DNA from 3 places in the Pseudomonas yamanorum genome. Region 1 is predicted to be linked to each of the others. Evidence: riboswitches for the same ligand, from Rfam matches in the RefSeq annotation. Region 1 holds a riboswitch; each other region holds the start of a gene.
The links. A riboswitch is a leader RNA that binds a small molecule or an ion and turns the genes downstream of it on or off. The one in region 1 is predicted to bind cobalamin.
Positions count from the first base shown of each region.

Region 2: another riboswitch for cobalamin. It lies ahead of BLU46_RS02845 (TonB-dependent receptor plug domain-containing protein); the one in region 1 lies ahead of BLU46_RS30210 (CbtB domain-containing protein).
Region 3: another riboswitch for cobalamin. It lies ahead of cobO (cob(I)yrinic acid a,c-diamide adenosyltransferase); the one in region 1 lies ahead of BLU46_RS30210 (CbtB domain-containing protein).

Region 1 is NZ_LT629793.1:6,492,205-6,494,464, reverse strand. Features, by position in the region: gene fabF (beta-ketoacyl-ACP synthase II) at 1-958, shown strand, start outside; cobalamin riboswitch at 995-1,210, shown strand; gene BLU46_RS30210 (CbtB domain-containing protein) at 1,306-1,494, shown strand; gene BLU46_RS30205 (CbtA family protein) at 1,506-2,204, shown strand; gene BLU46_RS30200 (cobalamin biosynthesis protein) at 2,201-2,260, shown strand, end outside.
Region 2 is NZ_LT629793.1:586,430-588,689, forward strand. Features, by position in the region: gene lexA (transcriptional repressor LexA) at 1-512, opposite strand, end outside; cobalamin riboswitch at 614-822, shown strand; gene BLU46_RS02845 (TonB-dependent receptor plug domain-containing protein) at 917-2,260, shown strand, end outside.
Region 3 is NZ_LT629793.1:1,707,374-1,709,633, reverse strand. Features, by position in the region: gene BLU46_RS08260 (PQQ-dependent sugar dehydrogenase) at 1-603, opposite strand, end outside; cobalamin riboswitch at 703-939, shown strand; gene cobO (cob(I)yrinic acid a,c-diamide adenosyltransferase) at 1,020-1,631, shown strand; gene BLU46_RS08250 (cobyrinate a,c-diamide synthase) at 1,628-2,260, shown strand, end outside.

The DNA.
Region 1 (2,260 bases):
GCAGCAAGAACGTACCGCGACAATCATCGCCTCCGGCGTGGGTGGTTTTCCCGCGATTGCCGAGGCCGTTCGTACGGCTGACAGCAAAGGGCCACGCCGCCTGTCGCCGTTCACGATCCCGTCATTCCTCGGCAACATGGCAGCCGGGCATGTGTCGATCCAGCACCAACTGAAAGGCCCGCTCGGCTCCCCCGTCACCGCTTGCGCCGCCGGCGTACAGGCGATTGGTGATGCCGCTCGGATGATCCGCGCAGGGGAAATCGATATCGCCGTGTGTGGCGGCGCCGAAGCCTGCATCCACCGGGTCAGCCTCGGCGGTTTTGCCGCAGCACGTGCACTGTCCAGCGATTACAACGACACGCCGGCATTGGCTTCCCGCCCATTTGATCAAGGCCGAGATGGATTTGTGATGGGCGAAGGTGCCGGGATATTGGTGATCGAGGAGCTGGAGCATGCACTGGCTCGCGGGGCCACGCCTATCGCCGAGCTGGTGGGCTACGGTACCAGCGCCGACGCCTATCACATGACTTCAGGGCCGGAAGATGGCTCCGGTGCGCGCCGGGCGATGGAATTGGCGATTGCGCAAGCGGGGATCAGCGCCGCACAGATCCAGCATTTGAACGCCCATGCCACGTCGACACCCGTAGGTGACAACGGCGAACTGGCGGCGATCAATACGCTGTTCGGTGCAAATGCCAGCGTCGCGATCAGCGCCACCAAGTCGGCGACCGGCCATCTGTTGGGCGCAGCGGGCGGGATCGAGGCGATCTTCACTGTGCTCGCCCTGCGCGATCAGATTGCCCCGGCGACCCTCAACCTGGACAACCCGGACCCCGCTGCCGAAGGGCTGGATATGGTCCGAGGTCAAGCCCGGCCGCTGCCGATTGAATACGCGATATCCAATGGATTCGGATTTGGTGGCGTGAATGCCAGTGTGTTGTTCAAACGCTGGAGTTAACGCGGCGATTTGACGTCCATCGCCCGCCCATGCTCTCCTACACATCTTGTTTCGGGTGCCCTTCACAGGGTGAAACGGGAAACCGGTGAGTCATGTTCCTTTACTCAAGGGCGTGACGAGTCCGGTGCTGCCCCCGCAACGGTAAGCGAGTGAAGCGTCAAATCCACTGTGCCTCCAGGGCATGGGAAGGTGATGCTTTCAAGGCCCAGGCCCCTCGCAAGCCCGGAGACCGGCCCGAAAAAATCAGATAACAAACCCGCGGTGGGCGGGCGCTGTTCAGAACCCTGCGTGCCTGGCTCGCGGGGTTTTCATGCGCTCGTGCACCCTGAACCCTGAAGGGACGCGCCATGTCGATCATCAGCAGCACCGCCTCTACCGCCAGCACCACCGCCACCCTGAGCCAACGCCTGACCGCCGCTATCGGCGCGTCGATCCTCGGCGCGTGCCTGGTGTATTTCGCCGGTTTCTCGCACATCGAAGCGGTGCACAACGCCGCCCACGATACCCGCCACAGCGCCGCGTTCCCGTGCCACTGAGACCTGCCGACATGATCAAGCGTATTGCCCAAACCGCAGGTTTCACCGGTCTTCTGGCCGCCTTGCTGCTGACCTTGCTGCAAAGCTTCTGGGTTGCCCCACTGATTCTGCAGGCGGAAACCTTCGAAAAAGCCCCCGTGGCCACCGAAGTGCATGAGCATGCCGGCGCTGCAGCCCACAGCCACGACGCCGAAGCCTGGGAGCCGGAAGATGGCTGGCAGCGCGTGCTGTCGACCACAGGCGGTAACCTGGTGGTTGCCGTGGGCTTTGCCCTGATGCTTGCCGGCCTGTACACCCTGCGTGCACCGACCCGTACGGCTCAAGGCCTGCTGTGGGGTCTGGCCGGTTACGCCACCTTTGTGTTGGCGCCAACCCTGGGTTTGCCGCCTGAATTGCCGGGCACGGCTGCCGCAGACTTGGCACAACGGCAGATCTGGTGGATCGGCACTGCCGGCTCCACCGCTGCCGGTATCGCGCTGATCGTGTTCGGTCGCAACTGGTTGCTGAAAGTCCTGGGCGTGGCGATCCTGACGGTCCCGCATGTGATTGGTGCGCCACAGCCGGAGGTCCACTCGATGCTGGCACCGGAAGCCCTGGAAGCTCAGTTCAAGGTTGCCTCGCAGTTGACCAACATTGCCTTCTGGCTGGCGCTGGGCTTGATCAGTGCGTGGCTGTTTCGCCGTAACCGTGATGGTCAGTATTCGGCATGATCCTGGCGGTGGGCCTGGGTTGCCAGCGGGGTTGTTCTGTCGACGCCCTGCTTGAG
Region 2 (2,260 bases), 1.2 Mb from region 1:
CGCTCGCCGACGTGTTCGAAACGCTTGATGGTGACCTCACCGTCCAGGCGCGCCACCACAATCTGCCCGTTCAAGGCCTCGGCACTGCGGCGTACGCCCACCAGGTCGCCATCGAGGATGCCGTCTTCGATCATCGAATCGCCCTGTACCCGCAGCAGGTAGTCCGGGGTTTTCGCGAACATGGAGGGATCAAGCAGCAGACGGTTATGCACTTCAGCGTCGGCGCCAATGGGCAAGCCGGCGGCCACCCGGCCGAGTACCGGGATGTCCAGCAGCTCCGGCCGCGCCGGCTGATTGAGCAGGCGAATGCCGCGCGCCTGGTTGGGGTTGACCTCGATAAAGCCGCCCTCGGTCAGCGCCAGCACATGCTTGCGCGCCACGCTGCGGGAGGCAAAGCCGAACGCCTCGGCGATCTCGGCGAGGCTGGGAGACTGGCCTTGCTGCGCGATTCGGTCGCGGATAAAGGTCAGGATGGCGGTACGGCGGGGCGTTAGATTCGTCATGGAGTACATTTGTACTCCTGTGGGAATTTTCTGGCAATATCCGTCAGTCGCTTCCCATGCAGCCACCGGAAAAGTCCCCGCCAAGTTGACGAACGGTCTTTCGAATGTTCAGATGCCGGCCTGTTTCAGGTGCCCCCTGCCGCCGTGCTTGGGGTGAAACGGGAAACCGGTGCCGCTCTTTTTTTGAGCCAGTCCGGTGCTGCCCCCGCAACGGTAGACGCGTGACCCCTTCGACACACCACTGTGGCCAGCGCGCCATGGGAAGGTGAAGGTGTCCATACGCGTGAGCCCGGAGACCGGCCTGGAATTCTGTTTGGCAAAATCCTGCGGTGGGCGGGCATGGGCCGGTATTGGCGTGTGCTCGGTGCCTACTCGTGCGTGCTTTTCGCGAAAGATACTTTTCCGAGAAGACTATGATTCGACCTTTCAAGACTCCTGTGCCCGGCCTGTTGTTCGGCTGCCTGTTCAGCCCCCTGCTGCTGGCCGACGACAACACCCTGGAACTCAAGCAACTTAACGTTTCCGCACCGTCGGTGGAATCCACCACCGTGGCCGAGATGGCCCAGTACGGCAGCAAGGTTGAGATCGTCACCCGCGAACAGATTGAACGCGCCGGCCCCGCCGCCGATGTGTCGCGCGTGATGCAGATGTTCATCCCCGGCCTGTACGTGGCACCCAAGAATGGCCCGTTCGACTACGGCACTTATTCACTGCTGGGCGGGCGCAACGACGACACGCTGATCCTGCTGGACGGCGTGCGCCTGAACAACCGCCTGTACGGCGGCCTGTATCTGGACACCCTGCCCGCCAACGCCATCGAGCGCATCGAAGTGCTCAAGGGTGGCCAGAGCCTGCTGTTCGGCACCCAGGCGGTGTCGGGGGTGATCAACATCGTCACCCGCAGCCCGCAAACCCGCGAGGCGTCCGGCGAGGTGAACCTGGGTGCCGACACCTTCGGCGGCACCACCGGCGATGCCCGGGTCGAGAAGATTTTCAATAACGGGTTTGGCGACCTCGGCTTGCTGGCCTACGTCAGCCGCAACGTCTCCGAGGGCTACCAACCGTTTCGCAACCGCGACATGAAAAACGTCACCGACAAGAAGCGCTCCTACGAAGTCACCACCTTCGGCACCAAGGCGATCCAGTCGTTTGGCGATGACACGCGCCTGGAACTGTTTTACCAATACGCCGACGCCAACCTGGATTTCGCCCGCCCGGTGGACAACCACAAGACCACCAACGACCGCGTGCAGCAAATCGCCACGGCGACCTTCGAGCAAAGCATCAACGAGCGCCTGAGCTACTTCGTCAAAGGGCATATCAACGATTGGGACACGCGCTACACCCGCCTCAACAATGTCGAAGGCGGCGGCACCAAGGTCATCAACCACAACGACTACTGGGGCTTCACCGACTGGGGCGTGCAGGCCGAAGGCAAGGCCGTGTTGCCCGGCGAGCATGTGCTGGTATTCGGTTCCGATAACCAGTGGTTCAAGGGCCAGGATGATGTATTGATCATCGACGACAACAAGGCCCAGGCCCACGCGCTGTACACCCAACTGCGCCCGAATATCGAAGCCCTGCCGAACTGGCACCCGAGCATCGGCGTACGCCACGAAGCCATGAGCGGCGGTGACAGCGCCACCGTCGGCATGCTCACTTCGCTTTATGACCTCAACGACAACTGGGCCCTGCGCGGCCAATACGGCACCGCCTACAAACTGCCGAATGCCGAGCAACTGTTCGTCAACGAAGAC
Region 3 (2,260 bases), 2.3 Mb from region 1:
GTTGATGCTGCCGCCCGGCAAGTCGGTCACCGTGGTGCCGGCTCCCTTGATCGAGGTTTCGCCTGGCTGATAGGGGAAACGCAGCAACTTGTCCGAATCGGCGACATACAGGTCGTTGCCCACCAGTGTCATGCCGAACGGCGAGTTCAGGTTCTCCAGGAACACCGTGCGGGTTTCGGCTACGCCGTCGTGGTCGGCGTCCCGCAGCAGGGTGATGCGGTTCGGGCTCGGCACGCCGGCCCCGGCACGGCCCATGACTTTCTCCATCACCCAACCACGAATGCCCTTGGCATCATCCGGCTTGGGCGGTGCGTTGGTTTCCGCCACCAGTACATCGCCATTGGGCAGTACGTACAGCCAGCGCGGGTGATCCAGGCCTTCAGCAAACGCTGCCACTTGGGTGCCTGCCGCCGGGGTAGGCTTGGCGCCTTCGGGCCAGCCGATGGCCGGGGCGATGTTCACCGTGGGGATCAGGGTTTTATTCGGTTCCGGCAGTTTGGGCGAGGGCCCGGTGCCGTCGGACACTTGCAGGGTAGAGCTTTCGCCGCAGGCGGCGAGGGTGCCGGCGAGCATGATCAGTAGGGCAAGTCGGGTCTTGTGCATGGTTTTCTCCTTAATACCTGTAGTGGTAGAGGAGCGCAGCGGCCCGATGGTTCACGCGCATGTCCGGCTTTAATTGACGCTCCCCCCCCAACCCACTAACCTTCGCGGCTTGTTTCAGGTGCTCTGTGGCGTACGCGCCGACTGAGTGAAACAGGGAAGCCGGTGAGTGAGCGCATTTTTCTACAGTGCCGCCACGATCCCGGCGCTGCCCCCGCAACGGTAAATGAGTCAAGACGGTGCCTTAAGCCACTGTATCGCCCGCGATATGGGAAGGCGCACCCTCGGCATCCGATGCCACTCATGAGCCCGGAGACCGGCCTGATCCATCCAACAGCATCACGGTGGGCGATGCTTGGCTGTCTGTATGTGTCTTTTTCCTGCCCGCCGTTTTTGTCCAGCCCCAACGGAGAGCTGCCATGACTGAATCCCCCGATCGTGACGAACGCCACCTGGCGCGCATGCTGCGCAAAAAAGCCGTGATTGACGAGCGCATTGCCAATTCACCGAACGAGTGCGGATTGCTGCTGGTGCTCACCGGCAACGGCAAAGGCAAGAGCAGCTCTGCCTTTGGCATGCTCGCGCGAGCAATGGGCCACGGCATGCAGTGCGGCGTGGTGCAGTTCATCAAGGGCCGCAACAGCACCGGCGAAGAACTGTTCTTCCGCCGTTTCCCCGAGCAGGTGCGCTTCCACGTAATGGGCGAAGGTTTTACCTGGGAAACCCAGGACCGTGCGCGCGACATCGTGGCCGCCGAAGCCGCCTGGGCGGTCTCCCGAGAAATGCTGCAGAACCCGGCCATCGGCCTGGTGGTGCTGGACGAGCTGAACATCGCCCTCAAGCACGGCTACCTCGACCTGGACCAGGTACTCAGCGACCTGCAGGCCCGCCCGCCGATGCAACACGTGCTGGTCACCGGCCGTGGCGCCAAACCCGAATTGATCGAAATGGCCGACACCGTGACGGAAATGGGCATGCTCAAGCACGCCTTCCAGGCCGGTATCAAGGCGCAGAAAGGCATCGAACTTTGAATCAGCCCCGTCACTGTCCTGCTGTCCTGATCGCCGCACCGGCGTCCGGCCAGGGCAAAACCACCGTCACCGCCGCGCTCGCCCGTTTGCACCGCAACCTGGGGCGTAAGGTGCGGGTGTTCAAATGCGGCCCGGACTTTCTGGACCCGATGATCCACGAGCGCGCCAGTGGTGCGCCGGTCTATCAATTGGACATGTGGATGGTGGGCGAGCAGGAAAGTCGCCGGTTGCTGTGGGAAGCGGCGGGCGAAGCCGATCTGATCCTGATCGAGGGCGTGATGGGCCTGTTCGACGGCACGCCCTCCAGCGCCGACCTGGCGCGGCACTTTGGTGTGCCGGTACTGGCGGTGATCGACGGCACGGCCATGGCCCAGACCTTCGGCGCCCTGGCATTGGGCCTGGCGCGTTACCAGCCGGACCTGCCGTTTGCCGGTGTGCTGGCCAACCGTGTCGGCACGCTGCGCCATGCGCAACTGCTTGAAGGCAGCCTCACCGAAGGCCTGCGCTGGTACGGGGCACTGTCCCGGGAAACCGGCATCGAGTTGCCCAGCCGCCACCTCGGCCTGGTGCAGGCCAGTGAACTGAACGACCTCGACTTGCGCCTCGACGCCGCCGCCCAAGCCTTGGGC